Regions from separate parts of the Bacillus sp. ISL-75 genome, predicted to be linked through region 2. Evidence: a T-box and tRNA genes for the amino acid it is inferred to sense, from the RefSeq annotation. Region 2 holds a T-box; the other holds one or more tRNA genes.
The links. A T-box is a leader RNA that pairs with one kind of tRNA and senses whether it is charged. The one in region 2 lies ahead of J7E63_RS19395 (glycine--tRNA ligase), so its partner is inferred to be a tRNA-Gly.
Positions count from the first base shown of each region.

Region 1: it encodes a tRNA-Gly, which carries the amino acid that the T-box ahead of J7E63_RS19395 (glycine--tRNA ligase) is inferred to sense. The anticodon was not compared.

Region 1 covers NZ_JAGGQX010000018.1:64,676-80,795, forward strand. The annotation lists gene J7E63_RS08065 (hypothetical protein) at 1-237, shown strand, start outside; gene J7E63_RS08070 (DNA alkylation repair protein) at 303-548, opposite strand; gene J7E63_RS08075 (hypothetical protein) at 648-926, shown strand; gene J7E63_RS08080 (FixH family protein) at 939-1,397, shown strand; gene J7E63_RS08085 (Hsp20/alpha crystallin family protein) at 1,441-1,926, opposite strand; gene J7E63_RS08090 (SDR family oxidoreductase) at 2,110-2,880, shown strand; gene J7E63_RS08095 (hypothetical protein) at 2,972-3,130, shown strand; gene J7E63_RS08100 (GNAT family N-acetyltransferase) at 3,191-3,751, opposite strand; gene J7E63_RS08105 (amidohydrolase) at 4,056-5,183, opposite strand; gene J7E63_RS08110 (DUF4870 domain-containing protein) at 5,352-5,675, shown strand; gene J7E63_RS08115 (hypothetical protein) at 5,886-6,662, shown strand; gene dapF (diaminopimelate epimerase) at 6,742-7,725, shown strand; gene J7E63_RS08125 (DNA ligase D) at 7,733-9,574, opposite strand; gene ku (non-homologous end joining protein Ku) at 9,705-10,535, shown strand; gene J7E63_RS08135 (nucleoside hydrolase) at 10,656-11,621, shown strand; gene cspD (cold-shock protein) at 11,946-12,146, shown strand; gene J7E63_RS08145 (cold-shock protein) at 12,333-12,536, shown strand; gene J7E63_RS08150 (DUF6509 family protein) at 12,580-12,873, opposite strand; tRNA gene J7E63_RS08155 (tRNA-Ser) at 13,335-13,426, opposite strand; tRNA gene J7E63_RS08160 (tRNA-Gly) at 13,438-13,511, opposite strand; gene J7E63_RS08165 (DeoR/GlpR family DNA-binding transcription regulator) at 13,729-14,481, shown strand; gene pfkB (1-phosphofructokinase) at 14,478-15,392, shown strand; gene J7E63_RS08175 (PTS fructose transporter subunit IIABC) at 15,406-16,120, shown strand, end outside.
Region 2 covers NZ_JAGGQX010000049.1:1,810-17,929, forward strand. The annotation lists gene J7E63_RS19345 (hypothetical protein) at 1-409, shown strand, start outside; gene yqfC (sporulation protein YqfC) at 497-799, shown strand; gene yqfD (sporulation protein YqfD) at 796-1,989, shown strand; gene J7E63_RS19360 (PhoH family protein) at 1,986-2,957, shown strand; gene J7E63_RS19365 (HD family phosphohydrolase) at 3,152-5,323, shown strand; gene ybeY (rRNA maturation RNase YbeY) at 5,320-5,790, shown strand; gene J7E63_RS19375 (diacylglycerol kinase family protein) at 5,774-6,151, shown strand; gene era (GTPase Era) at 6,424-7,347, shown strand; gene J7E63_RS19385 (YqzL family protein) at 7,539-7,682, shown strand; gene recO (DNA repair protein RecO) at 7,717-8,469, shown strand; T-box leader at 8,520-8,703, shown strand; gene J7E63_RS19395 (glycine--tRNA ligase) at 8,768-10,150, shown strand; gene ccpN (transcriptional regulator CcpN) at 10,267-10,896, shown strand; gene J7E63_RS19405 (pyruvate, water dikinase regulatory protein) at 10,934-11,743, shown strand; gene dnaG (DNA primase) at 12,311-14,119, shown strand; gene rpoD (RNA polymerase sigma factor RpoD) at 14,161-15,291, shown strand; gene cccA (cytochrome c550) at 15,866-16,120, shown strand, end outside.

The sequences.
Region 1 (16,120 bases), on a different contig from region 2:
AACTGGAAGCCGATTTTAGGGAATGTTGAAAGTGTTAGAATTTCTCGAATGGAGCTTTTGCCAGCAGAGGATTTAACCGAGGAAATTAGTTTAGATGTCCCCATCGAAATTGATTGGTTTATAAAAAACAGAGGCGGGCAATCCTTTAGAGGGGATATTCATCTGGTAAGATTTTCACCAATTGATGCTTGGAAAGTGGATTCAAAGGATTTTCTAAAAGAAAATAAACTTCATTAAACAAAAAAACATCCTAATTACTGGACAACCCAATAATTAGGATGTTTTTTTTGTAAAGAAGAAGATTATATCGGCTGTTCGCCAAATTTGATAAACGTACGTTCATCCTCAATTAAACCACAGGCACCGCATTGGACTCGAAATTCTGGTCCATTGTAAGGGAGGTGGAAGGGTTCTAAATCATTTTCACCATACTCTCGGATTACTGCTCCCGATTGAGGGTCGAGTTTAACAGATTGGGAAACTTGTTGAATAACATTAAAGCGGCTCCGATTCGTTTTACAATTTGGACATTTATAAGGGGTAGACATAAGGTTTCTCCTTTCTTTGACTTGTTAAATTGTATTTTTTGCAATAGTGTTAGTAAATATGTAACAATGCAAGTGAAGACATAAAAGGGGAGGGATTGTTTGTCGAAAGAAAGAGTATCCTTCGATGAATTACTAGAGGAATATCGGCAGATTTGGAATAATCGTATACTAGAAACAGAAGGAAAAGGTAGTGAAGTGACCCTAGTCGAAGCGATAAAAAGGGAGCTTCAAGATGAAAACTCACACCCGAGGATCCGGAAAAACAAGTATGAGAAATACTATTCTGCAATCAAAAGAGTGATTAATTCTACGATTTCTCTAGAAGCCAAGCTATTGTTAATTAAAATTCATAATGAAGTAATGGAAGAATTAAGTTAGGAGAGAGGAACCTTGAAAAAGCTTTTCGTTTTTTTGGTGACTGTTCTATGTTTAAGTATTGTTATTTCGTGCAGTAATAAAAAAGAACAAGCCGATAATCTACCGCAAATGGTAGAAGTAGAGTTATCCATTAACCCGGACCCAGGCAAAATGAATCAACCGATTACATTGGAAGCGAAGGTTACTCAGGGGAATGATCAAGTGAAGGATGCTGAGGTTATTTTTGAGATCTGGCGTGCAAAGGATGACAAGCATGAAAAGGTAGAAATTAAGCATGCTGAAAAAGGAATATATCGCTTAGAAAGATCCTTCTCACAAGAAGGTACTTATTATATCATTTCTCACGTTACAGCAAGAGATATGCATAATATGCCTAAAAAAGAATTTACCATTGGGACCCCAAGTGCACCTGAGGATCCCAACACCAAAAACTCCATGGATGGTATGAAGATGGAAGATGAAGGTCAGTAAACTAAAGGACAGAAAAATTGGCTGTCCTTTACTCTAATGACGTTTATGAAATTTCAGTAACATCAATTTGAGAAAACTGCATATCAACATTTTTTGGGATTTTCACTTCAAGCATATAATCCTTGAAGGTAGCAGTTGCCCCCTTCTTTTTTACAATTGCAGGAAGGATGATCGTGTGTTTATCTTCATGTTGTGGAATATGCTCCACAATTAGTTGATTAGATGTATGAAAAATACGGAGCTGTTTAACCCATTCCTCTTTTTTGATTGGAATTCTAACATACACAAAATCATGGGTCTCAAAGGCCGTTGAATTCAATATACTCCTCGTTGGCTCCTGCGGGGATACCGACGATTGGAAACCCTTAAACATCTCTTGAGGGTTCATCACACCTTTCATGTTAGCGGGCATGATTTTCCCCATAAGATCCTGAACATAGTTATTGATTTCTTCAGGCTTCATTTTTGTTATCTTATCCTTCAAATCGTTATCAAAAGGAAACTTATCCCAAGGGAACAATGATCTCATCCTTTCCACCTTTTGTAGCTATCTTATCCTATGCCAATATTTGCCCATTCGTTATTAAAACTTACATCCTTTACAGAGGAACAAGTTTTCACTATAGAGATGGAACTAAAATTTGCATAAATAATTGTTTCTTTTTAACATATAGTTAAGAGAGAAATTCTAAACATTGAGAGGTAATGATTTGTGAAAAAGAAAACGGCTTTGATTACGGGGGGAGCTTCTGGTATTGGCAAAAAAACTGCTTTATATCTCGCGGAAAATGGATATCAGCTAGTCATTAACTATCGTAATAGTAAAGCAGAAGCTATTTCTTTAGCAAACCAATTGACTAAATATTATGGAACGCATAACATTGCGATTCAAGGTGATGTCTCGAACATGGAGGATTGTATCCGAATTGTTGATGAAGCCCTTGCTGTATTTTCAACCGTGGATGTTTTAGTTCATAATGCAGGTCCATACATACATGAAAGAAAGAAGCTGACAGACTATTCCTTCGATGAATGGAACTATATATTACAAGGGAACTTAAGTGCTGTATTTTATTTGTCAAAACTTATTATTCCTTCGATGCGAAACCAAAAATGGGGAAGAATTATTACAATCGGATATGACCGAGTCGAAACCGCACCAGGTTGGATATTTCGTTCTGCGTTTGCTGCAGCGAAGACAGGAGTAGCGTCACTTACAAGGACAATTGCAATTGAAGAAGCAGAACATGGGATAACCGCTAATATGGTTTGTCCGGGTGATATAATAAATGAATGGAAAGATAGTAATATTGGGGATGCTATAGCAGCAATGGGTGATAGCCCCATTGGAAGGCAAGGAACAGGAGAAGATATTGCCAGAGTAATTGCCTTCCTTACGGATGAAAAATCCGATTTAATTACTGGAAGTATAATACCTGTCACAGGTGGACTTGACGTATTAGGTAAAGTACTTAAGAATTAGTATAATTTTTTGAACTATTTGATTTTCAGGAATGAAAACAGCTTCTTTTGTGGACAATAGAAAATAATCATCTATGAAAGGAGCAAAGAAAATGAGTTTTAACATGAACAGAATTAACCCTAATCAAACCCAAGTATTTTTTCATGATGGCCGCTTTGAAACATTGACGAATGAGGAATTAGATGAATTTTTGCTCCAAATGGGTCTTAATGATGTAAACGAAAGCATGGAGCAAAATTTAACGGAATAATATGAAGATTTCTTTCCTTGAAAACTAAATAAAAACAATCGGCGAGGGCCGATTGTTTTTTTATGCCTCCAGCAATTGTGAATCGTCTGATTGAACAGCTCCGTTTCGCATAAGGTAAAAGGTGTATTGATCCTTTGGAATCTCATATAAATTATATACTTCACCATTTGCGTTTAATTGCTCATAAATAGATTTTCTACTTTCATTTGCTTTTATAACATAAGGAAGTTTTTCAGCAGCTTTTATTGAGCGAATATTAACCTTGCGGATGCGCATAAAAACTGTCTCAATTCCCGTTTCATAAAAAAGTTCTTGAAAAAAGGCATCCTTAGCCGGGCTATTATAACCCTTGCCATGGTAGGGCTTGCCAAGCCATGTTCCTAAAAAACCTGCGTTGTCCTCAATATCAAATAGATTAATTGTTCCGATAGGCGCTCCCCATTCATCGAGAATGGTCCGTGAAATTAATTCGCCGCGTTCTTCGGATTCTATGGTTTGTTTTGTCATAAATAAAAATTCTTCATAGGAATCAGCTTTTTGGCGTACAAAAGGGAAGACATCAGGGTGCGTCATTAATTCGTACAATGTGTGGCTGTCATGAAGATCACGTTTTTTAAGCATGAAAATCCCTCCATTAGGGCATTCCGATCCCATGTCAAAAGAAGCGGTCCACCCTCGAAATTTTTTATAAAGTTACTAAAAAATTTCGGGGTGGGAATCGAACCCACTAGAACCAGTAAAACTGGTGGCGCACCATTTGCCTTCCCTATATCATTTTTTTGTTAACAAATTGTGTTCGTAAACCCCCCAAAGTATTCAGGTCTAAAACATTTCACTTAGTGTATAATACAAGAAAAAAACCAAAAAATAAATAGGTTTTTTGTGTATTTTTCGATAATATTTTTTACCAATTTTCAACAATAATCTATCTTTCTTGATAGATCATTTCACCGCCAATCATCGTCCACTTTGGCTTTGCTAAATAATGGAATGGGTGATGGCTCCAAAGCACTAAATCTGCGTCCTTACCCTCTTCGATACTTCCGACGGTATTGTCTATTTTTAAATTTTTGGCTGGTAATATGGTGATTCCTTCTAGTGCTTTTTTCTCGGATAATCCTTCTCGAACAGCAAGGCTCGCACAAATATTTAAGTATTGAATTGGTGTATAAGGATGGTCGGTAATAATTGATACTTCAACACCATGATTCGTCAGTTCTTGATAGGTTTTCCATGTTTTATTTTTTAATTCTACCTTGGATCTTCGTGTCAATGTAGGTCCTACAGAAACCTTTAAACCCATTCCAGATAATTCACTGGCTATTAAATGCCCTTCAGTACAGTGCTCAATACGTAAATCCAGATTAAACTCTTCTGCAAAACGAAGCGCTGAAATAATATCGTCCGCACGATGAGCATGAATTCTTACGGGAATTTCTCTTTTTAAGGCCTTCACGATAGGAGTAATTCTAGGCTCCTCGGGATTATCCGCATGGATGGCTTTGTAGAAGGCTTCTCTTAGCATCCCCATAATCCCCATCCGAGTAATGGAATCATTATTCCCATGGCTATGAATTCTTTTTGGATTTTCCCCTAAGGCTATTTTTAAGCCTGAAACTTCTTGGATAATCATTTTTTTTATATTTTTACCAGTAGTTTTAATGACTGAAGTTGTTCCGCCAATGACGTTGGCGCTTCCCGGCATGACATGGACAGTTGTAATGCCACTTTTGACGGCATCAGAGAACGCTGGGTCCAATGGATAAACACCATCAATTGCCCGAATATGGGGCGTGAGGGCTTCGACAGTTTCATTTGCATCATTCCCAGCCCAGCCAGTTCCTTCATCATAAAGACCTAAGTGAGTATGAACATCAATAAAGCCCGGTAAAAGAAATAAATCCTCACAATCGATTATTTTTACGTTTAAGTCTGTTGTTAAATTTTTGCCTAATTTTTTAATTTTCCCTGCTTCAATTAGGACATCACAGTGATGGATTGGTTCTGATGAAATTGGATATACCGTTGCGTTTTTTAAAAGTATTTTTGTCATAATAAAACCTTTCTGCACGTTGATAATAGTTATTTTATCAATTTTACCAATTTACGTGCCTAGGGAGAAGTTTGATCCCATAAATTTTTTTAAAGATAACGAAACCTTTTAAAACCACTGGCGTAAATATTAATGAATAAAAATTATATTCCAATGGGGGAATAGAAAATGATTAATCAGGATGAAAGGTTGTTTGCTGCTGGTATTTATGTGTTAAGTATATTTTTCCCAGTTATCGCACCGCTAGTTATCTGGTTAATAAAAAAGGATGAGTCATCATTCATTGATTATCACGGCAGGGAATACTTTAACTTTTTGATTTCCTATACAGTTTACTTTTTTGTTAGCGGGTTATTAACACTCATCTTAATTGGTTTTGTAGCACTAGCGATATTAGGTGTAATGCTCTTTGTATTCACCATTATTGCAGCAATCAAAGCCTTTGAAGGAAATGAATATCGATTTCCGTTAATTTTTAGGCTAATTAAATAATCTTGAGAAAGGGACCCGGCAAAAAATTTGTCGGTTTTAAAGGATTTTTTTGTTAAATGTTAAATAAAGTAATTTAGAAGAAACCAATTAAGGATTAAGAGAAGGGACCAACTAGTCCCTTCTTTTTGTTCTTTAATCGAAATCTCCTATCATTTTTTAGACGAATAGTAAATAAACTAAGATTAGAGGAATTGATAAGGAGTTTTCTAGATGAAAATAAATGAATATTACCGGGATACGGCTCATTTGAACTTAAATGGTAGTATTGCTGCTCTGATTCCAGCTGTTATGATAGTTGCTGGCAATCTTTCTATTATTAAAAACAAAGAAATAATGATATTAACTATACCTTTCCTGATTTATAGCTTAATTTGTTTTCAAATCTATCTTTTTAGAATAAGGCAGTCAATATCCATTGACAGAAATATGGCAAATTCAAAGCGCATTAGGGAGTCTTTATTTGAAACACGACATTTACTTGTCTTATTTCTGAACACAAACTCCCCACGCCTTCTACTCTATTTTCCTGACGGGCATCTAGCAGGGATGATTAAAAGGTTTCATAACCAGGGCTTAAAGAAGCTTAGGATTTCGAAAATTTATGCTCTTTATAATTTGGATAACGATGCCATCGGATATTTTAAGGTTACTGGCAAAAAGATTGAGGTATTTGACCATAAAAGGCATTATTTAGGCTGCTTTGAAAAAAGGAAACTAGCTTGGAGAACAAATAAGAAGGAAATACTAGATTCGAAAGGCAGGTTTATTGGTGCTGTAGAAGGGTCATCTACTTTTATGGATGAGCAAGTAATAAACAAAAATGACCTTCCGGACGGACGGCTTCGCAGGGGATGGATGCCGGTAGAATGGAGTCCACTGTTCCCAGAACCTAATACACCAGTTCTCTCACTAAGGGAGACTTTATCAGAGGAGGACAAGCTTCTCCGGATGTCATTTATTGTTAACGAATATTTTATCGAAAGATAGAAGTATCGACAGTTTCCCTCATGAACATTGAGTGATATGATAAATAAAACATGTTTATCAATTTTGTGGGGGTTTTACGATGCAAATCAATTTAATTAAAGGCCATGGTTCGGGAAATGACTTTCTAATAATCGACGAAAAATCGAATGGATATGCTTTTACGGAAAGTGAACGAGCGGACCTCGCCAAGTTATTATGTAACCGTCAATCCGATTTGGGTGCTGACGGGATTCTTTTCGTTATGCAAAGCGAAAACGAAGATGGAAGAATGCGTGTATTTAACTCTGACGGGTCGGAAGCTTCAATGTGTGGAAATGGACTGCGTCTTGTGGCTAGATATGTTTGCGAACATCTAGGGCGAAATAGCGCTGTGATTGAAACGATGAAAGCCAAACTGAAGGTAAGCAAACAAAACGACCTTTTACAAGAAATCCACACCTACCAAGTGGAAATTTCACCGGTGCTGTTTGAATTAAAAGCCCTCCCATTAAATTTAAATAAACCAACTCTTTACAATGAAAGAATTGAAAAACTTTCAGGGGATTTAAGGTTCACAGCTCTTGCAGTACCGAATCCGCATTTAATCGCCATTGTTGAAGCGGAACAGCTCAAAGGTGACCTCCAAAAACAACTTAGTGAAAAGGTGAATGGTCCCAATGATTTGTTTCCTGACGGTGTCAATGTAAGTTTTGTTAAACACTTGCAACCAGGTTCAATTTATGTTAGAACCTTTGAACGTGGTGTTGGTTTTACGAATGCCTGTGGTACGGCAATGTCTGCCTCCACGCTAGTCACTTGTTTACAAGAATTAAATGAGTTCGAAAAAGTTGTTAATGTTTATAATAATGGTGGAAGAGTCCAGTGTGTAGTCCACGAAAGCGAGGGGAAATACACAATTGACTTGATCGGAAATGCTACCTATCTTTATAATGCGACAGTCAATGTTGATCTCGGGCAAGGAGCGTTAACTGTCACTTCGAAAACGGAATTGATGGAACAGACTTCTTATGAGAAGTTACAATCAGAGGCACAAAGGTATCTCGAAAACATAATAAAAGGATAGGGCTCTCCTATCCTTTTTTGGTGCCTTTTTTTAGGATCTCTAAGACAGGTGCAAACGCCTGGATTGATTTTGTTTGAAAGTAATTTGAAAAGGGATCACCTTGCTGGCGAATTCGCTTGATCGCATTTTCCATGTTAAACGATACTAGCTCGAGCTTTTCATTTACTTCCTCCCAATAAAGGGGGGTTGCAACACCTGCATGTTCGTTTCCTCGCATTGAATAGGGCGCAACAATCGTTTTTCCTTCGCTATGTTGCACATAGTCAACGTATAGTCTGTTCCCCCGCTTTTTTTTCATCCTCTCAATCGTGAAGGAGTCAGGATCCTTGGAAATTAAATACTCAGCGACAAAGCTTGTAAATAACCTGGTATCATCGTAAGAATATTCATTTTCGGGTAGCGGGATGTAGATTTGCAGCCCTTTGTTCCCAGAGGTTTTAATGAAACCTATTAAATTTAATTGATCGAGGACTTCTTTGATTAGAAGGGCTGCTTTTATTGCCAATTGAAAGTGGTCGATGGAAGGCGGGTCTAAATCAAAGACAATTTCACTGGGTCCCTTGCTATGAATGGTTTGAAATGGCACGTGGAACTCAATCGCTAATTGGTTACCAAGCCAAACGAGTGTTTTAAGATTATTGCAAAGAATATAGTCAATCCCCTCGGCTGAATGTGTCTGCACAAATTCAGGAGCATAATCTGGACAGTTTTTTTGATAAAATGCTTCTCCGAACATCCCGTGTGGAAAGCGGATGACTGTTAATAAGCGGTCTTTTAATAAAGGCAGCATATACGGTGATATTTCTCGTAAGTACAGGATATAATCGGCTTTCCGTATGGAAAGTTTTTCCCAAAGAGGTTTATCAGGATGGGTAATATCTAAGTCTTCTGGAAGGTTCTTTTGTGCGAAAATAAAACGATCGTATGTACATAGGGATGGTTCTAAATCAAAGCGAAACCGATCAAAATGGGGCTCACGCAGCTGATTTTCATAGAGTTCTAAATATTTTACTTCTATACAAATGGCAGGTTCAACAATAATCATTTGTGCATCTTCACGGAGCATATTTTGTTTAATTGTCTGTTGCAAAGCTTGTTTTTCCTCCGGTTTAAAGCCGAAAAGTACCTGGCCGATAGGATGGATCTTATTTTCCTTATAGACACTTACGTAAAAGTAACCATTTGTTTTATCATAAGCATTAATAAAACAGCTGACATATTTCCAATTTTTATATTTCAACCATTGTAAGGAACGTTTTCCTTCTTCCCACAGACTATTCTTGTGTTTAGCAATAATTCCTTCCCCATCATTTAAAACAACCTTTTCCCATAACAAATCAAAATCATCATGAGCCTGGACAAGCTGAAGTAATTGTTCATCATAGGGGTCAGCCTCCAATTCCAATCCGATTTTTTGAAACAGTTTGATGAGTTCCTTCTTCCGTTTATGGAAAACAAGGGAATGTAATGCTTTTCCGGTCATCACAAGCACATCAAATACCATCAAGCGGCATGGAGACTTGCTAGCTTGTTCGTTAATTTTTCGTTCCGATTTTAATCGGCCTCGTATTTGAATCATTGAGAAATTAGCTTTATGCGTGTTTTCTAATGAAACGAGCTCCCCATCTAATTGAAGAGGTATGTAGGGTTTGAATTGTTTTTCATGTTTTAACAAAAATTCCTTTATTTCTGGAAATTGGGAGAGAAGTGACTTTCCGTTCCTGCTGGTCAGTTTAATTCCTTGTGAATCCCATTCCAAAATAGCACGAAATCCATCATATTTAACTTCATAGAACCAATCAGGATGAACTGGTAGATCAAATGTAAGACTTGGCAGCATCGGTTTCATCGTAAAAAAGTCCCTTCTTTTTTAGTTTATTTTGTTTAATTATCGTCGAATTCATCCTTTTCCAATTGTTTTTAGGAATGTGGTTGTTTTGGTGACGTACAATAATAACAAAAAGATTGGAGAATTAACGATGCATACGATGTGGAAGGGCAGTATTAGCTTTGGACTTGTAAACATTCCCATCAAGCTCCATACGGCGACAGAAGATAAAGATATAAAGCTCCGGACCCTGCATAACAAATGTCATGCCCCGATTAAATATGAAAAGGTTTGTTCTGTTTGTGAGGAAGAAGTGAAGCCAGAGGATATCGTTAAGGCATATGAATATACAAAAGGGAAATTTGTTGTCCTTGATAATGAAGAACTCGAAAAGTTAAGAAAAGAAAACGAAGAGAAAGCGGTCGAAATTATTGATTTTGTAAAAATGGAACAAATTGATCCGATCTATTATGATAGAAGCTACTATATGTCTCCCAGTGAGGGGGGCGGAAAAGCCTATTCCTTGCTTCGAAAGGCATTGGTGGAGTCTCAAAAAGTTGGACTTGCCAAAATCATCATTCGATCAAAGGAGCAATTAGCCGTTATACGAGTATATGAAAATGTCTTAGTCATGGAAACAATTCATTATCCTGATGAAGTTCGTAAAGCCGGTGATGTACCTAGTGTACCTTCAGAAGACAAAGTGACGAAAAGAGAATTAGACACTGCTATTTTACTGATTGATCAATTAACAACAGATTTTGAGCCGGAAAAATACACTGATGAATACCGGACTGCATTGTTGGAATTGATTGAGTCTAAAAGAAGTGGACAAGAAACTGTAACAGCGGCAACGAAGGAAGTAGCGTCAAATGTCACTGACTTAATGGCAGCATTACAGGCATCCATTGATCGCACAAAACCCAAAAAAGCGGCAGCTCCTAGAAAGAAAGCAGCAACAAGAGTCAAAAAGGAAGCATAATCTAAGAAATTTGCTAACGACCGATTCGAATTCTCTCGGGTCGGTTTTTCATGTTCTTTCAACCATTTTCTTTGCATAATTTTAATAAATATAGAAAATTGGAAAAGTGGAGGAGAGGCTATGGCTTATAATGTGCTCATGATTGCTGATCCTGGTATCGATGATTCGTTTGCCATCATGTATGCCTTACTTAATCCGAAAATAAACCTAGTTGGTATTGTCAGTGGTTATGGAAATACACCGAAAGAAAAATCGGTTAAGAATACAGCTTACCTGTTAACCTTAGGTGGGAGAGCAGATATTCCAATCATAGCGGGTGCAGCAGGACCAATATCAGGTGAATCAATAGTGTTTTACCCTGAGATACATGGCAAAGAGGGATTAGGACCAATCAAGCCTCCAGATACGATCCAGAATGTAAAAGTTTATGATATTAACAAAATTCTTGAAATTGTTACTCAATATAAAGGAAACCTTGTGATTGTTTCTGTCGGAAGATTGACTGAGTTAGCATTGATGTTTATCTTATATGGGAATGACGCATTAAAGGGAGTAAACTCATTTTATATTATGGGAGGGGCTTTTTTGGTCCCTGGAAATATTTCTGCTGAAGCTGAGGCGAATTTTTATGTGGATCCAATTGCCGCAGATACCGTTATGGAAAAAGCTCATAATATTCATCTTTTTCCTTTAAACATAACAAATAAAGCAATCATAACTCCTGATATTATTGACTTCCTTAGCAAAAACAGCCCGACACCCTTTAAACCATTATTAAAACCAGCCTTTGATTATTACTATAAAGCCTATCAGAAGAATGTGCCGGGAATTAAAGGTGCACCACTACATGATGTGGTCCCGTTAATGGCATTAACGGAACCGGATTTCGTAAAATATATCCCGAGAAGAGTAAGAGTAGAGGAATTTGGTAATGCCAAAGGCAAAAGCATCGCTGATTTTCGACCAAAACCTGATAAAGAACCGGTTAATACTCTTGATTACATTGGCATGGAAGCGGATTTACAGAAATTTGTCGTCAATTTCATGGAAATATTTTTACAAGGTAATTTCAATAAAGAGCTATGAACTCAATTTGGGGTTCATTGCTCTTGGAATGCAATTCACCCCAACGTAAAAAATCTGATTGCTGGTGAGTGATAGGAAACTATTATATTTTTAACTGATATATATTCTCTGAATTTCCTAGTTTTTGAAATTTTGTTGACTGAATAGCCGAAATGAGTTAAAATAAAGGTACGCTTTTAAGTTAGTTAAATATTTATTGGTTTAAGTAGTCGTAACTGCACGAAAATGTGGGTGATGTCTATTGCCCAAACGTGTTAGTGCGTCTTTTTTATTTTTTTAAATGTAGGATAAATTAAAAGTGAACTATATTTTGGGGGTTTTTCCATGAACAACGGTAAAGTTAAATGGTTTAATGCAGAAAAAGGATTTGGATTTATTGAAGCTGAAGGCGGTCAAGACGTATTCGTACACTTCTCAGCTATCCAATCAGAAGGCTTCAAAACTTTAGAAGAGGGCCAATCAGTTTCTTTTGAAATCGTTGAAGGCGCTCGCGGACCACAAGCTTCTAACGTTCAAACAGTTTAATTCTTTTAAAAAAGGTGATGCACCATGATTAAGCATCACCTTTTATATATATGATTTATACACAATTAGAATAGTTTAAAAGTCAACAGGATACTGCTAAATGATGTATTTGATATTTTCCATATTATTTAGCTAGCAAACTAAGTATTTAAAAACAGTCATGCACTAATACAAGGGGTGATCGTTTTGGCGTTTGGTAGAAAAAATGATGAGGAAATCAAATTAGAAGAAACTAAAATTTGGGTATGTAGTTCAGAGACTTGTAAATGCTGGATTCGCGACAATTTTAAAAGCACTGATGTGCCACTATGTCCGATCTGCAAAAGTGAAATGACTGAAAGTACTAAAGAATTGCAAGTAATTCACAATCATAGTAAGAATTTTATGTGATCAAATTATCAGCAGGGAGGTTTCATTTCTCCCTGCCTTTTTATTATTCTTTTGCGTTATCTTTACAATAGGCAAGGACCAGTTCTTCTTCATCCTCTTCCAGATCAAAGTCAAGCACCTTTTCGCTACCTTGTTCATAAAGATAAAAGTTGGTTATTTTGTCACCATTTTCATCGCTGACGAAAATGGCCCTTAGGCCAATTCCTTTATCCGAATAAAGCTCATCCTCTTCATCTACATCAATATCTAAGAAAAACTCATATCGGTCACCTGATAATAAACCGAATGGATCTACCAATTTTTCAACTGAGTGTCCAGTAATGTTCAAGTGTATCATCCTCTTCAAATTATTCATCCTAATTATTATACACATATTTAAATCAACAAGAAAAACTAGAAGTAGCACTGTTATTAATATTTTTCTCGAATAGTGTTAATTTTACCTAATAATTTCAAATCAATTTGAAATAAATGTGAATAATTCCATAAATGGGATTATTATATACTGTACAGATTGTTCCAATATTTGTTTAGAAAATGCAATTCAAATAATACCAGAAATAAAGAAAATAAGGGATACAGGCGAACCTCTTCATACAAAAAAATGCATAGATTGTGGGCAGTCCTTTTCTACCTTTCAGTTTGCAAGGGAAAAATGTCCTCTATGTATTAATAGGGACCCTGAATGGTTAAGTCCTTATTAATAAGGAACATGCAAAAACCGCCAGAAATTATTTCTGGCGGTTTTTATATTAATATAAACACGATAAAACGTCGTGTTTTTTGAAAGAATATGTATGGAGGAGAAGATGAGATTCGAACTCACGCAACGGTTACCCGTCCTAACGCATTTCGAGTGCGCCCCCTTATAACCACTTGGGTACTTCTCCATTTTGTCCTATGGAGCGGGTGAGGGGAATCGAACCCCCGCCGTCAGCTTGGGAAGCTGAAATTCTACCATTAAACCACACCCGCAATATTTCAAAATGATACATAAATATTATACCATAATCATTCGACATGGAGCAGAAAAGTTTTGTTTTTTAAGTTGATATATTATGTATTGTAGAAAAATTCAAATAACGTTCAAAAACATTCAATTTATGAATGTTTTTGAAAGAAAATGATTGATTTTTGCAATCGTTTTCAGTATTATGTACTTAAGAAGAATAAAAAAATAGGTGGTGATGACTTGTTAACACCAGAACGTCATCGAATCATACTACAATTGTTAAAAGATAAGAATGTTATTAAAATTAATGAAATTATGGAGTTAACCGAGTCTTCGGAGTCAACAATTCGCAGAGACCTCTCTTTGCTAGAAGACCAAAAATTTCTTAAGAGGATCCATGGAGGTGCCTCAAGATTACAGGGGAAACTTCAAGAGCCAAGTATGATTGAGAAATCCTCCAAAAACCTTCAAGAAAAACGATTGATTGCTCAATTTGCAGCGAATTTAGTGGAGGAAGGTGATTGTATTTATCTTGATGCTGGGTCCACTGTGATTGAAATGATTGAATTCCTGCCATTAAAGGAAATCGTTGTTGTCACGAATGGATTAATGCATTTAAAGCCATTATTAGACAAAGGCATATCGACTTATTTAATTGGCGGTTTGGCGAAGCCGAATACAAATGCTTTTATCGGAAGGGGAGCCTTCGTAGGCTTAGACCTCTACCGTTTTGATAAATGTTTCATAGGTGTTAATGGCATCCATCCACAATTTGGATTTACAACTCCAGACCAGGAGGAAGCAATGGTAAAGCAAAAAGCAATTTCTCTTTCAAGAGAGACCTATGTTTTAGCAGATAATACAAAGTTTTCTGAAATCTCGTTTGCCAAAATTGCCGATATCCATGAAGCAACTATTATCACTAATGATGTAGATGACGAAACGCAGAAGCAATATGTAAATAGAACAACAATAAAGGTAGTGACATCATGATATACACTTTGACTTTAAACCCTTCAGTCGACTATATAGTCAAATTAGAGAGCTTTGAGCAAGGAGAATTAAATCGAACAGTAAATGAGGCGAAATTTCCTGGTGGAAAAGGGATAAATGTCTCAACGGTATTAAACCAATTTGGTACCAAAAGTAAGGCACTTGGATTTGTTGGTGGTTTTACTGGAGCTTATATTGAGCAATATCTTCATAATGAAAAAATTGATACTGACTTTGTTCAGGTTGATGAAGATACTCGAATTAATGTAAAGATTAAGACCAGTCAAGAGTCAGAAATTAATGCTATCGGTCCAAATATTTCAGAACAAAACTTCAAGCGTCTAAAACAAAAAATACACCACTTAGGAGCAGATGATCTATTAGTACTAGCTGGAAGTATCCCCGCTAGCTTACCTAAAACAACCTATGAGGAACTAGTGAAAATTTGCAGTGAAAGTGGAGCAGAATTTGTTGTTGATGCTGAAGGTGATTTATTAAAAAAGGTTCTTCCTTATAGCCCATTTTTAATCAAACCGAATCATCATGAACTGGGGGAATTATTTGACACCACCATTGCTAGCCCAGTTGAAGTCATCCCATATGGCAAAAGACTCGTGGATATGGGAGCGAAAAATGTAATTATTTCACTTGCTGGCGCAGGAGCGGTACTGATAAATAGCGGAATGACACTTTTTGCGGAAGTTCCAAAAGGGGAAGTGAAAAATTCAGTTGGGGCAGGGGACTCCATGGTCGCTGGTTTCCTTGCTGCCTACGCCCGGACCAGAAATATCGAAGAAGCATTTCGTTACAGTGTGGCATCAGGTAGTGCGACAGCCTTTTCACTAGGTTTATGTACTAGGGAAAAAGTAGAAGAACTCCTTCCACAAGTTCATATAAAAGAGATCCGTTAAGGGAGAGAAAACCATGAAAATTACTGAATTGTTATCAAAAAATACGATTCTTTTAAATATTGAAGGCAATCAAAAAGAAGCCACGATTAATCAGCTGGTTGATGTTCTTTTTAATGCGGGGAAAATATCGGATCGTACTGAATTTAAAGCAGCGATCCTAAAGCGTGAAGAGCAAAGTACAACTGGAATTGGGGATGGAATCGCAATTCCGCATGCTAAAACAAAAGTAGTGAAAGAAGCCGCTATTGTCTTTGGTAAATCAGCTGCAGGTGTTAATTATGAATCATTGGACGGTAAACCGGCACATCTATTTTTTATGATTGCTGCTCCAGATGGTGCGAATAATACACATTTAGAAGCATTAGCTCGACTCTCTGGTTTGTTAATGAAAGCGGAAGTCCGATACGATCTTCTAAAGGCAACCACTCCTGAAGAAATCATAGACACCATTAACCGAAATGATAAAGAAGAAAAACAAGAAACAGTAACAATAAGTAAAAGGAATTCAATTGTTGCTGTTACAGGATGTCCAACTGGTATTGCACATACCTATATGGCCGCCGACTCCTTAAAAGCAAAAGCATCTGAAATGGGTGTGGATATAAAGGTTGAAACCAATGGTTCTGGCGGCGCAAAAAATATTCTGACCAAGGAAGAAATTGAAAATGCAACAGCAGTCATTATTGCTGCAGATATCAATGTGGAAATGGAACGATTCAACGGCAAGC
Region 2 (16,120 bases):
CTCTGTTATTTTCCGTAAGGCAAAAGGTAAGACAGGTCAATCTCGCAATAGAACATTTTCAAGGGATACTTTTGAAGAAATTCGGACACTAGTTAAAAAGCAACTCAATTATGATGAAATTCCAACAACCAGCACTTTAAAATCAAAGAATATACAATCGGAACCACTGGATCATCTCGAAAAGCTCGAAAATAAATACCATCAGTTGAAACAAGAGTCTGAGGTTAAACGGATTGGAATGTCAGTAGCCCAGCCAAAGGTCGAGAAAGTAGAAGTTAAATCCGGGCAAGAGGAAGGTAGCATCATTTCTCTTTATCCAGATGAAAAAACGCTCATTAATGGTATGGTTTGGTCAGAAATTCTTGGTGAGCCGCGTTCCAAAAAGCCCTTTTTCCCAAGAAAAGGTTAGTTGTAAATCAACATAGCTAAATAGAAAAAGGTGTGCTAGAACCTCCTTTCATTTCATAAATATGAGATGAAAGGGGGTTCTTTTTTTATGGCGAAAAAATGGGGCCAACGGGTCCGTAACTGGATGGCTGAAAAAATGGATCTTCCTCAAGATGTCATGATGGATTTACCCCGCATTACGATGGTTGGGCAAATTCATATATATATTGAGAACCATCGCGGCTTGCTTGTGTTTACTGATAAAGAACTCCGTCTTCTATTAAAGCAAGGGCAGTTATTAATAAAAGGTAAATATTTTGTTATTAAAACGATTTTACCTGAAGAAATTTTGCTCGAAGGGAAAATTGAACAGGTCATTTATATAACTGATAATCCGGGAGGAACAAAATGAATAACCAGTGGGTCGAATTTTTATATGGCAGGGTTACTGTTAAAGTATCAGGAAAGGGTATTGAACGCTTTTTAAATGTCCTTACCAGGAATGGTCTTCATATTTGGCATGTCAAACGGCATGGAACAGAAACAATTACCTTTAAGATGAGACTTAGAGATGCCAAGAACATCAGACACTATGCAAGGAAAAGTGACTGCTCCATTTCCTTCCTGCGAAGGAGCGGAGTGCCTTTTTTAATTAAGAGAGTGCTTAAAAATAGTGGCTTTTTAGCGGGGGCAGGAATTTTCTTGCTTATCTTAATGGTTTTATCCAATGTTATTTGGGGGATTGAAATAAAAGGGGCAAAACCAGCGACAGAATATCAAATTCGTAAAGAATTGGACAAGATGGGTGTTAAGATTGGAAAGTTGCAATTATTTGTAGATAATGTGGAAGGTATTCAAAGGCAACTGACAAATAATGTTGGGGATCTAACATGGGTTGGAGTGGAATTAAAAGGGACAACCTTCCACCTTCAAGTTGTCGAGAAAAATGAGCCAAAAAAGCCAGAGCAATTATCACCGAGGAACCTTATCGCAAAAAAGAAAGCGATAATCGTAAATATGTATATTGAAAATGGTCAAAAAATGGTAGAAATTAATGATCATGTGGTGCCGGGGCAATTACTCGTTTCAGGTGAATTTGGGCAAGAAGGTACTCCGGAATTGGTTGCGGCCAAAGGAGAGGTTTGGGGTGAAACTTGGTATAAAAGTCATGTGGAGCTCCCGTTAGTAACCAACTTTAAAGTATATAATGGCAAAGAAAAGGAAAAGCATTTTATTTTACTGGGGGATTTCGAACTCCCTGTTTGGGGCTTTGGTAAGCCTGAATTCTTGAAATATGAAACCGAAATGAATGTTCATAAAATTCATTTCCTAAAGTGGGAATTGCCAATTTCTTATCTCAACAAAACCCTTCGCGAGCGGGAAGAAGTTCAGCGTACCTACTCAAATAAAGAGGCCCAACAAATTGCAATTGAGCTGGCAAAAAAACAAATAAAAGGTCGGTTAGATGAAGATGCTATGATAAAAGATGAAAAAATTTTACACAAAGCAATTAAAAATGGTAAAGTTATACTGGATATTCATTTTAAGGTAATTGAAAATATTGCAGTCGGACAACCGATTTCCAAGGAGACTAGTGAATGACAGAAAAGTTAACTACCATAAATGTACAACTTGAAAATCCTGCAGAAGCAATTAGTTTGCTAGGGAATTCTGATACCAATTTAAAAATTATTGAACAAGAGCTTGATGTTACCATCATTACTCGGGGTGAAGGTGTCAGTTTATCCGGTGATGAGGAAAATGTAAATCTGGCCGGACAAATATTAAATAAATTAATGATTGTGATTCGAAAGGGAATTAATATTAGTCAAAGAGACGTCCTATACGCGGTCCAAATGGCGAACGCAGGGACACTTGAATATTTTGTAAATTTATATGAAGAAGAAATTGGCAAAAATGTTAAAGGTAAAACCATTCGGATTAAAACGCTTGGACAAAGAGAATATGTAACAGCAATTAAAAAAACAGATCTTGTATTTGGGATTGGCCCTGCCGGAACCGGGAAAACATATCTTGCTGTCGTCATGGCCGTGGGCGCACTCAAAAATGGGCAAGTGAATAAAATACTTTTAACAAGGCCTGCTGTTGAGGCAGGCGAGAGTCTTGGGTTTCTTCCAGGTGATTTAAAAGAAAAGGTAGACCCATATCTGCGGCCACTATATGATGCTCTCCATGATGTGCTTGGGGCTGAACATACGCAAAGGTTAATTGAACGAGGAACCATTGAAATTGCTCCGCTCGCCTATATGAGAGGTCGAACATTAGATGATGCTTTTGTTATACTGGATGAGGCCCAAAACACAACCCATGCACAAATGAAAATGTTTTTGACAAGACTTGGCTTTGGGTCAAAAATGGTCATTACGGGTGATCAAACACAGATTGATTTGCCAAAAGGTGCAAAATCAGGCTTAATTGCAGCCGAAGGAATTTTAAAAAATGTAAAGGGCATTTCCTTTGTCTTTTTAGAAACAACTGACGTGGTTCGTCATCCGCTTGTTGGCAGAATTATTGAGGCATACGAGAACAAAGCGAATCAAGAGGGGTAAACCTATTTGTGGTTTACCTCTTTTTGCTATGGAAAAGTGAACTTCAAACTAATCTTCTTCCAAAGAAGGTGAAACTTCTTCGAAAAACTGTTATCATTTTACATAAAGCAGGAACAGTGAAAATATGACAATTTTTGAGAAATGATTTTTTTAATATAAAATCATTTTCATGGGCCGTGGTTGGAGGGATTTAGTTGGATAAACTACAGCAATACTTCATACGGATACGCAAACTGCTAGATATCACTTTTTTTCTAGTTCTCTTTTTTATCATGTTAGGTACCGTATTATTTGCAGCGATGTATAGTAATGTAAAACCTGAAAAGTTGGATTTAAGCCTGTTTTCAGTAGCAGAAAAAACTATCCGTTCCCCTGGAACAGTGGAGGATAAGAAAAGTACTGAAAATAAGCGTAGGGATGCTCTTGACCAAGTACAGGATGTATATGCCTTGAAAAAAGAGTATACGCAAAATCGGGTCGATTTAATTAGCTCCATTTTTCAAGCAGTTACAGAAGTGAATGATGAAATAAATGCAGAAATTAAGAAGTTTGAAGAACTGGCCCCAGAAGAAAAACCAGCAAAAACGGAACCTAGTGATTCTGAAAAAATGATCAGGTTAAAGGCAAAATTAACATCGAATGTATCAAAGGGGCTTTCTGACCAGGTTTTTACGGCCTTAGTCCAAGCTAGTAATGATGAATTATCGATCGCGAAGGATTTAACTGTTACTGCGATTAACAATGTTATGGCCCAACGGATTTCTGCTGATGAAGTAGAGAATGCCAAGAAAAGAGTGGAGGAAGAATTAAAATATACAACATTAAATGATAATTTAAGAAATGGTGTCATTGAACTGGGCAGGTATGCTGTAATTCAAAATGAATTTTATGATCCCAATGCAACAGAAGAGCTGCGACAGCAAGCGGTAGAAAGTGTGGAGCCTGCCAAAATTCTTCAGGGTCAAATTATTGTTGAAGAAGGAGAATTAATCAACCAGGATATTTATAGACAGTTAAAATTAGTCGGCCTTCTTGATAATGAGAGATCCTTTAAGCCTTTTATTGGATTAATGGTATTGATAACCATTATTCTGTCTTCAATCTATTTTTATTTTTACCAAATAAAATCAATTCCAGGAAAAAGACAGACAGACTTGTTGTTGTATGGGATTGTTTTCATACTTTCAATCTTTATTATGAAAATAATCAGCATGCTGCAAATTTTTAATTTTGCTGGAATTGGCTATCTTTTCCCTGCAGCTTTAGGGGGAATGTTAATTAAGATCTTGATTGATGAAAAGCTTGCCATTCTTATGTCGATTATTATGGCGGTATGCGGAAGTATTTTATTTAACGAGGGAATTACAGGGACACTAAATTTTTCAGAGGGGATTTACATCCTATTCAGTGCCTTAGCAGGAATTTTGTTTCTCAGTAACCAAAACCAGCGTTCAAAAATCTTGCAGGCTGGCTCGTTTGCGGCAATCGTAAATATTTTGTCTATTTTAGCGTTAATGTTTCTTCCAAATGGCCAATTTTCTGGTATGGAGTATGGATATTATATAACCACTGCTCTTGTTTCAGGTATAGGTTCTGCTGTGTTAACGATTGGATTATTGCCTTTTTTTGAGGCGAGTTTTGGTATTCTGTCGACGATGAGGCTGATTGAACTATCCAATCCAAACCATCCACTATTAAGAAAAATATTGATGGAAGCACCAGGTACATATCACCATAGTGTGATGGTTGCTAATTTAGCGGAATCTGCATGTGAAGCAATCGGTGCAAATGGACTATTAGCAAGAGTGGGCAGCTATTACCATGATATTGGAAAAACACGACGTCCGAATTTTTATATCGAGAATCAGATGCATCTAGAAAATCCTCATGATCGTCTGCCGCCAGATAAAAGTGCAAACATTATTATTGCCCATGTAACAGATGGCTCTAATATTTTAAAGAAGTACCATATGCCAAAAGAAATTATCGATATCGCTGAACAGCATCACGGGACAACCTTGCTAAAATTCTTTTATCATAAGGCAACCCAAGGTGAAACTGAAGTAAAGGAAGAGGATTATCGCTATCCTGGTCCAAAGGCAAAAACAAAAGAGTCTGCGGTGGTTGGTATTGCAGATAGTGTCGAGGCGGCAGTCCGCTCATTATCCCAGCCTACGCCAGAATTAATAGAATCACTGGTTAAAAAAATCGTTGCTGATCGTCTTCAAGATGGGCAATTAAATGAATGTGATATCACAATGAGAGAAATAGAAACCGTATCTGAAGCTTTATGTGAGACCTTAAAGGGGATTTTTCACTCCAGAATTGAATATCCAGAAATGATAAAGAAGGTGAAGCAAGCATGACATTACTAATTGATTGTATCGACGAAACGGAAAAACTGACAGAAGAACAAATGCTTGAAATCGAAAGGATCCTTACCTTTGCGGCTAGAAAACAAGATGTTGAAGAGCATAGCGAAGTTTCAGTAACATTTGTTTCAAATGATAGAATACAGGAGATCAACAGGGAATACCGCGATAAAGACAAGCCTACGGATGTTATTTCGTTTGCAATGGAAGAGCTTGGGGAAGGTGAGGTGGAGCTGGTAGGGGTTGATATGCCTCGTGTCTTGGGGGATATTATTATCTCTATACCAAAAGCAATCGAGCAAGCAGAAGAATATGGACATTCTTTTATACGTGAGCTTGGTTTTCTAGCTGTACATGGTTTCCTTCATCTCCTTGGTTATGATCATATGACCGATGAAGAGGAAAAAGAAATGTTCACATTGCAAAAGGAAATATTAGACGAGTATGGACTCAAACGATAAACGACCACAGCAGTCATGGTTGGGTACATTTTCAAATGCAATCGCCGGGATTGTAGTGGCCCTGAAGTCAGAGAAAAATATGCGGTTCCATTTCTTTTGCTCCATTCTTGTTGTACTCGTCTCTTATTATATTTCCATTACAAAGACTGAATGGATAATCATCCTGTTTGCTATTGCGGGAATGTTTGCATTGGAATTAGTCAATACCGCAATCGAACGAGTTGTCGATCTAGTTACACAAGAGTATCATCCATTAGCAAAACAAGCGAAGGATATGGCAGCAGGAGCGGTGTTAGTTTATGCCGTCCTATCGGTTGTAATTAGTCTATTAATATTTTTACCCTACATACAAAAGCTTTAAAAAATTAAGCTGAATAGAGTTTATTTACCATCATTTGAAATGGGATACTGGATTAGGTAAAATAACTTATCAGCAAAATTATTAAGACTTGCTGATTTGTGAGAAAATTCTAATTTTTATAAATTTTTTACTTCAACCTAATGATTTTCAATCAATTTTGAGGTAAAATAAAGAAACAGCAGATTCCTGCTGGAAGGGAAGAACACTAGTGAACATCGATCAACTAATTAAAAAAACAAAAAAGGCAAGTTCCTTCATACAGGAGGATCTATATGCTGAATAATGACAACGGAAGCAAAGGATATAAGTCAGGTTTTATTTCGATTATTGGCCGGCCAAATGTAGGTAAATCCACGTTTCTTAATCGCGTGATTGGCCAAAAAATTGCCATAATGAGTGATAAAGCACAAACAACTCGTAACAAAATCCAAGGTGTGTTAACAGTAAATGATGCCCAAATGATTTTTATAGATACACCAGGTATCCATAAACCCAAGCACAAATTAGGCGATTTTATGATGAAGGTTGCTGTAAATACGCTAAAAGAAGTTGATTTGATTTTATTTATGGTAAATGCTGAAGAAGGATTTGGACGTGGTGAAGAATTTATTCTTGAAAAATTCCAAACAGTTAATACGCCAATCTTTCTTGTAATTAATAAAATTGATCAAGTCCATCCTGATAAATTATTGCCGATTATTGAATCATATAAAGAAAAATACCCTTTTAAAGAAATTGTCCCAATATCTGCGCTTGAAGGAAACAATGTGGAGCCATTGTTAGGACAGATTAAGTCCTTCTTGCCGGAGGGACCACAATACTATCCAGCAGACCAGGTCACAGATCACCCAGAACGGTTTATTATTACCGAGTTAATAAGGGAAAAAGCACTCCACTTAACACGAGAGGAAATTCCCCACTCTTTAGCTGTGGTTCTTGACAAAATGGAGCGGAGAGAGGGTAAAGAAATTATTGATGTCATGGCAACCGTCATTGTCGAACGTGATTCACAAAAAGGAATTATTATTGGTAAGCAAGGCAGCATGTTAAAAGAAATAGGCAAGCGTGCACGAGTTGATATTGAAAATCTTCTAGGGTCAAAAGTATATTTAGAGCTATGGGTAAAAGTTCAAAAAGATTGGCGCAATAAGATGTCCCAGCTGCGAGATTATGGCTTCAATGAGGATGAATATTGATTAATAATGGCCGACCAAGGCGTTTCCGCTTTTCTAATAACCCTAACTAAAATATTACCGATTATTTCAAATTATGCATGGACAACATTAACAAATATTTCGTCTTATGATTTTTGCGCTGGCAGGCTATGATAATTGTAAGGTTTGGGACCGAATGAAAGCTAGTCTAAATATGAAAGGTGGGGTTTTCGATGATGGATTTTACGTGGAAAGTATTCCTCCAAACAGGTAATATTGACACATATCTTCTCATTAAAGAACTTGAGAAGGAAAACCAAGAAATACCCGGAAATCTGAATGATGAGCTAGCACAAATCGATTTTCCCGTTTCATAAGTTTGTCTTCGTGCTACTTTAGAAGGTGACAATAATGCTTCAGAAGTGTGAAGGCATCGTTATTAGAGCAACAGATTATGGTGAAACAAATAAAATAGTGACAATATATACAAGGGAATGGGGAAAGATTGGTGTGATGGCGCGTGGTGCAAAAAAGCCAAACAGCCGCCTTTCCTCCATTACACAACTTTTTACACATGGTTATTTTCTAATTACTAGAGGATCTGGTTTAGGAAGCATGCAGCAGGGTGAAACGGCTACATCCTTAAGATCGATTGGTGAAGACATTTTTTTAACTGCCTATGCTAGTTATATTGTCGAGTTAACCGATAAATGCACGGAAGAAAAAAAACCAAACCCTTTTCATTATGAATTGCTCTATCAAACATTGAATTATTTGAATGAGGGCTATGACCCGGATATTCTCATGAATATTTATGAGATGAAAATGTTAAATGTGTTGGGATTAAACCCAATCTTAAATCAATGTTCCGTTTGCGGCAGTACAGACGGACATTTTTCTTTTTCCATTCGTGAAGGTGGGCTTATCTGTCATCGTTGTCTAGATAAAGATCCGTACCATTTCAAATTAACACCGAGTACGATTAAATTATTAAGGCTATTTTATTATTTTGATCTTTCAAGGTTAGGAAATATTTCTGTTAAAGAAGAGACTAAGGCTGAACTTAAGAATGTTATTACTTCTTACTATGAAGAGTATTCGGGACTTCATCTCAAAACAAAGAAGTTTCTTAATTCCATGGATAAATTCAGAAATCTCTTATAAGCACCCTGTTGACAATGTTTGGAGTTTTCGTTATTATTTTCATAAATAAAATATTTGCATTGACGGAGAAGAGTACTTAGTCATCTCTATAAAAGCGAACCTAGGGTGGTGGAAGCTAGGGTATAGGGCACTAAGGAAGGCGTTCCTGAGCAATCTTTGTGTTTATTAACACGATTAAAGAGGCTGCTTTTTGCAGCAAATAGGGTGGAACCGCGGGTAACTCTCGTCCCTATGCTTAACAAGCATAGGAACGAGAGTTTTTTTGTTTGTATCAAATTTATTAAAAGGAGCAATTTCAATGAATGTAACAATGGAACAAATCGTCTCACATGCAAAACACAGAGGATTTATTTTTCCAGGTTCAGAGATTTACGGAGGACTTGCAAATACTTGGGATTACGGCCCGCTAGGCGTTGAATTTAAAAACAATATTAAACAGGCATGGTGGAAAAAGTTTGTTCAAGAGTCGCCTTATAATGTTGGCTTAGATGCAAGTATTCTGATGAATCCTCGTACTTGGGAAGCATCAGGGCATATTGGGAACTTTAATGACCCAATGATTGATTGTAAAAATTGTAAAGCACGACATCGCGCGGATAAATTAATTGAAAATGCACTAGATGAAAAAGGCATTGAAATGATTGTCGACGGCTTACCATTTGAAAAAATGGAAGAACTGGTTAAAGAACACAATATCGCATGCCCGGACTGTGGCAGTCATGATTTTACTGGTATCCGTCAGTTCAACTTAATGTTTAAAACCTTCCAAGGGGTAACAGAATCAAGTACGAATGAAATTTTCCTTCGTCCTGAAACGGCCCAAGGTATTTTTGTTAACTTTAAAAATGTTCAGCGTACGATGAGAAAGAAAATGCCGTTTGGAATTGCTCAAATAGGAAAGAGTTTCCGAAATGAAATTACTCCGGGGAATTTTACATTCAGGACAAGAGAGTTTGAACAAATGGAACTTGAATTTTTCTGTAAGCCTGTTGAAGAACTTAAATGGTTTGATTATTGGAAACAATTTGCTGAAGACTGGTTAATGTCCTTAGGTCTTACCAAAGAAAATCTAAGGCTACGAGATCACTCTGAAGATGAACTATCCCATTATAGTAATGCGACTACTGATTTTGAATTTAAGTTCCCGTTTGGCTGGGGGGAACTTTGGGGTGTCGCTTCAAGAACAGATTATGACTTGAAGCAGCATATGGAGTATTCCGGTGAAGATTTCCATTATCTTGACCCTGAAACAAATGAAAAGTATGTCCCATTCTGTATTGAACCTTCCTTAGGAGCGGATCGGGTTACGTTAGCATTCTTGATTGATGCCTATGATGAAGAACAGCTTGAAGATGGTACATCTAGAACGGTCATGCATTTCCACCCTGCTCTAGCCCCATTTAAGGCGGCAGTCCTTCCATTATCGAAGAAGTTGTCTGAAGAAGCACGAGAAGTTTTTGCTGCTTTAGCGAAGCACTTTTCAGTGGATTATGACGAATCAGGTTCCATTGGGAAACGCTATCGCCGTCATGATGAAATTGGTACACCTTTTTGTATCACTTATGATTTTGACTCTAAAGAAGACAATATGGTTACTGTTCGAGACCGTGATACAATGGAACAAAAACGGATCCCAGTAAGTGAACTTGTTAGCTTTTTGCAAGAAAAGATGACGTTTTAATGGAAAACTCGCCAATTGGCGAGTTTTCTTAATACATTCCATAGTATATAATATTCCTAATAAAGTATGACTTTTAGAAGGTTGTGGGTAACCCTTCATGATGTCATACAAAGGTGGTGTGTACAATCGAACTGACCAAACGGCAAGAACATATTTTACAAATTGTAAAAGAAAATGGGCCGATTACCGGAGAGCATATTGCCGATCAATTAAGTTTGACTAGAGCAACATTAAGGCCAGATCTGGCAATTTTAACAATGGCTGGCTTTTTAGATGCAAGACCGCGTGTGGGTTATTTTTATACGGGTAAATCTGGGACACAGCTGCTAACTGAAAATTTACAAAAAATATATGTGAAAGATTATCAATCCATCCCTATTGTGGTGAATGAAAATATTTCTGTATATGATGCGATCTGTACCATGTTCCTTGAAGACGTGGGAACATTATTTGTAGTGGATCAAAATACCATCCTTGTCGGGGTATTGTCCAGAAAAGATTTGCTCAGAGCAAGTATAGGTAAACAAGAGCTTTCCACCATTCCTGTCAATATTATTATGACTAGAATGCCGAATATAACTATGTGTGAACGGGACGATTTATTAATCGATATCGCCAAAAAATTAATTGAAAAACAAATTGATGCCCTGCCAGTGGTTCGAAAATCAGAAAATGGATATGAGGTTATCGGCAGATTAACGAAAACAAACATTACAAAAGCGTTTGTTGGACTGGGTGATGAGTAAGTCACAAGTTAACTTGTAGAGGGGTTGTGTAGGGAGAATGAGTGTACCAATTATTTATGTTGTATCTGATTCAGTGGGGGAAACGGCTGAATTAGTTACCAAAGCAGCAATAAGCCAGTTTAATGGCTCAGGAATGAATTTAAAAAGATTTCCCTATGTAGAGGACCAGGAACATATTGATGAAGTTCTTTCACTTGTTTTACTGGATAAAGCTATGATTGCATTTACGCTTGTCAAACCTGAAATGCGTACATATATCAAGGAGAGAGCGGAACAGAAAGGGATTCTGGCAGTCGATTTAATTGGTCCAATAATGGACAAGATTCAAGCTTTTAGTGGGAAGACACCCTTATGTGAACCAGGACTTGTTCGAAAACTTGATGAGGATTATTTTAAAAAAGTAGAAGCGATTGAATTTGCCGTAAAATATGATGATGGCCGTGACCCAAGAGGAATCCTAAAAGCAGATATTGTTCTAATTGGCGTTTCAAGAACTTCAAAGACACCACTTTCCCAGTACTTAGCCCATAAACGTTTAAAGGTTGCTAATGTCCCGCTGGTACCTGAAGTGGATCCGCCAGAAGAACTATATAGGGTTCCGATCGAGAAATGCTTCGGTTTAAAAATAAGTCCTGAAAAGTTAAATAATATCAGACGAGAACGATTAATTTCCTTAGGATTAAATGATAAGGCAAGTTATGCCAATATTGAACGGATTAAAGCGGAGTTAATCTTTTTTGAAAAAGTAGTGGAGAAAATAAATTGTCCCGTTATTGATGTAACCAATAAAGCGGTTGAAGAAACAGCAAATGTTATCCTAAATTATAATCATAAAGGGAGACCTTAACACATAATCATTTGATTATGTGTTTTCTTCTGATGGAAAGTGGAATAATAATGATAAAAAGTTATGGTAAAATGATAATAAATGTACTATAATAAAAAATTGTGATAAAAATATATCTTTTTAGGTTTAGACTTGCTTGTGAACGAATAAACTATTTATTGTTAGATGTCAAGGGGACCCCCTAAAAAGAATTCGACATAAATCCTTTTACAAAAGTTATTTGTTAAAGAAGGAATATGCGGAGAGATGTAGAATTAATACTAATGTAGAAGGCAATCCGACTATTTATGTCGATGCAGATTCATGCCCACTGGGCAGAGATTGTCGAAATAGGATCCAAGTTTAGCGTCCGTGATCTTTTTGTTGCTTCCTCCGTCTCCATATGAATGAAGAAAAATCTACATAGGAAGAGGAAATATGTTGACGCTGGGAAGGGAGAGGCCCTAAATCTTTCCAAACTGAAGATGGTTCAAAATTTATGACAAAATTAACAAAAATTTTGTCGAAATTTGCAGGAATTTAAGGATTGCCTGCCGAATACCTGATAGTACAAATGGAGTTGTTTTCATGGCAGAGCGTATTGCCGAAGAAAAGATTAATCAAATTCGTCAGGCTGTTGATATTGTCGAAGTAATCAGCGATTATGTTCAACTGAAAAAACAGGGGCGAAATTACTTCGGATTATGTCCATTCCATGGAGAAAGTACCCCATCATTTTCAGTATCAATTGATAAACAAATTTTCCATTGTTTTGGCTGTGGCGCTGGCGGTAATGTTTTTTCTTTTTTAATGGAACTTGAAGGGATTTCATTTCAGGAAGCTGCCATTAAACTAGCTTCGAAGGTAAATATCGACCTTGAAATTAATTTATCTGGGGGACAAGGCGAGAAAAAGGTTTCTCAAGAGCACCAAGCTTTTTTAGGGGCTCATGAGCTGTTACAGAAATTTTACCATCACTTGCTTGTAAATACAAAAGAAGGCGGGCAGGCTTTAGAGTATCTGCTGAGCAGGGGATTTACTCGCGAATCGATTGATAAGTTTCAAATTGGGTATTCCCTAAATTCATGGGATTTTGTTTATAAATTTCTATCTAAAAGAGATTTCCTACCTGAATGGATGGAGAAAGCCGGATTAATTATCAAACGTGAAAGGGATGGGACTTATTTCGATCGATTTAGAGATCGAATAATGTTTCCGATTTTTGACCGAAATGGTAATACGATTGCTTTTTCAGGCAGATCACTCGGGGCCGAAGAGCCCAAATATCTAAATAGTCCTGAAACGCCAATCTTTAATAAAAGTAAAATTTTATATAATTATCATAATGCGAAGCCAAGTTTAAAAAAATTGCAATATGCTGTTTTATTTGAGGGATTTGCCGATGTAATTTCCGCAGATCGCTCGGGTGTGGAAAATGGCATTGCCACAATGGGGACATCCTTGACAGATGAACATATAGCCCTTTTAAGGCAAAGTGTCCAATCCGTAACCATCTGTTACGATTCAGATAAGGCAGGAATTGAAGCTGCTTTTCGAGCGGGGAACCATCTTAACAATGCTGGCTTTCAAATAAAGGTAGCGATGATGCCAGACGGTATGGACCCCGATGAATACATTAAAAAGAACGGTCCTGAGAAATTCCGAAATGAGGTTATCGCGGCCGGCTTAACATGGATGGCGTTTAAATTTCTTTACTTTCGCAGAGGTAAAAATCTTCAGCTAGAAGGAGATAGGCTTGCATATATCGAAGTGATAATTAATGAAATCAGCAATTTGAATAAAGCAGTTGAAAGAGATCATTATTTGCGGCAACTTGCAGCAGAATTTTCACTCTCATTAGATGCATTGAAACAGCAGCAAAAGCAAATTTTCTTCGCTGATAAAAGAAAAACAACCGGAAAAAACCAACCTGTTGATAAACCTATTTTAATTCCTAAGAAAGTAAGTGAACTCAAGCCAGCGCATTACACAGCAGAAAGGCGATTAATCGCTCACATGCTAAAAGATCGAGATGTTGCTTATAAAGTTCAGGATTTATTACAAGGAAACACGTTTAATATTGATGAACATCAGGCAATAATAACCTATCTGTTAGGATTTTATGAGGATCATTTCCAACCTGATTCAAGTGCATTTTTATCCTATATTCAAGATGATAATCTTAGAAGAATGGTTGCTAATATTGAAATGATGTCCATAAATGACGAATTAAGCAATCAAGAATTAACTGATTATATCAAACAGGTGTTGAATTATCAAAAATTGTTAAAGATAAAAGAAAAAGAAGTGGAACAAAAAGAAGCAGAGCGACAAAGTGATCTTGGTAAAGCTGCTGCAATTGCAATGGAAATTATTCAATTGCGTAAATCTCTATAGATTCCATTTTACTGTCTTTGATTCTGGAAGGAGGGGGACATATGGCTGCTGAAAAATCAGCCCGTTCAAAAGAAGTTGAGAATGAATTCACTTTTGAACAAGTGAAAGATCAGTTAACGGTACTGGGTAAAAAAACCGGCGTCCTTGCCTATGATGATATTGCTGAGAAATTGGCTAATTTTGAACTAGATTCACACCAAATGGACGAATTTTACGAGTTCCTCGGTGATCAAGGTATTGAATTAGTTGGTGAAAGTGACGAGGAAGATCCTAATCCTAAGCAATTAGCTAAGGGTGATGATGATGAATTTGATTTAAATGATCTTAGCGTCCCTCCAGGGGTTAAGATTAATGATCCAGTTCGTATGTACTTAAAAGAAATCGGCCGTGTTGATTTGCTTTCTGCTGAAGAGGAAATTAAGCTGGCTAACCGAATTGAAGCAGGCGACGAAGAAGCAAAACGACGTCTAGCTGAAGCAAACCTCCGTCTTGTAGTAAGTATTGCAAAACGCTACGTCGGTCGTGGAATGCTCTTTCTTGATCTTATTCAAGAAGGTAATATGGGTCTAATCAAAGCTGTTGAGAAGTTTGATTATCGAAAAGGCTTTAAATTTAGTACCTATGCAACTTGGTGGATTCGTCAAGCTATTACACGCGCGATTGCAGACCAAGCAAGGACCATTCGGATACCTGTGCATATGGTTGAAACCATTAATAAATTAATTCGTGTTCAGCGTCAATTACTTCAGGATCTTGGCCGTGAACCAACACCAGAAGAAATTGGTGAAGATATGGATCTAACACCTGATAAGGTTAGGGAAATTTTGAAAATTGCCCAAGAGCCTGTATCACTGGAAACACCTATTGGTGAAGAAGATGATTCCCACCTTGGTGATTTTATTGAAGACCAGGATGCAACCTCACCTTCAGAGCATGCTGCCTATGAATTATTAAAAGAGCAACTTGAAGATGTCTTAGATACTTTAACAGACAGGGAAGAAAATGTCCTTCGCCTGCGTTTTGGACTGGATGATGGACGTACTCGTACTCTCGAAGAGGTAGGAAAGGTCTTCGGTGTAACCCGTGAGCGTATCCGTCAAATTGAGGCAAAGGCATTACGGAAATTACGCCATCCTAGTCGCAGCAAACGTTTAAAAGATTTCTTAGAATAAAATATTTCTAATGAATAGTCTACTTCATAACTGAAGTAGGCTTTTTTCTTATGCATCAATTACTGAATACACTAGTTGAAACACTTAAGTAAATGTAAGCACTTTCTCTATTTGAATCCATTTTACTGAATTGTCTCTCATTTTGCAAATAGACTTAAGAAAATTCATGGCCCGCTTTTTATTCTTTATTTTAGGAGATGGGCTTGAATTTATCAAATACAACCGAACGTGTGTTAGAAGATGTCTGAGTACCTGTTGAGAACCTTTTAGGGAAGCTTGGAGAGCCCTTAAACAGTTTTTAATTATGGTTGATGGCTGGACATGTATAAGGATTGCTGCAATGGCCGTAGGGATTGTTCAGGGAGCCTATGATTAATAAAATAAAATAGCAAATTTATAAACAGGCTAAACTAGATATTTTCACTAATTTGGCTTGTTTTCTTTTTTTTATTAAGATTATAGTGATAAAATAAGTTTAGGGCTTTTCCTTCTGTTCATTTTCAAGTAAAATAGTAGTTGTTTGTAGACTTTATTCAATATTTAACAGACGTTCGTACATAAGGGAGGTTATATCATGAAGCGAAATCCGGTTATTCCTTTCGTTCTCATCATGGCATTTGGAATTGTGTTAATTCTAATTTTGTCTTTCAAAGGCCTTGGTGATATGAAAGAAGTTGCTAAGGAAAATGGTGAAGGCAATGAGAAAACAGAGGTTGCCGCATCAAAGCCAGAAGACATTTACAAGCAATCTTGTATTGGCTGTCATGGTGATCAGTATCAAGGGGTAGTAGGACCTACATTAAAAGGTGTGGGCAGCAAGTATTCTAAG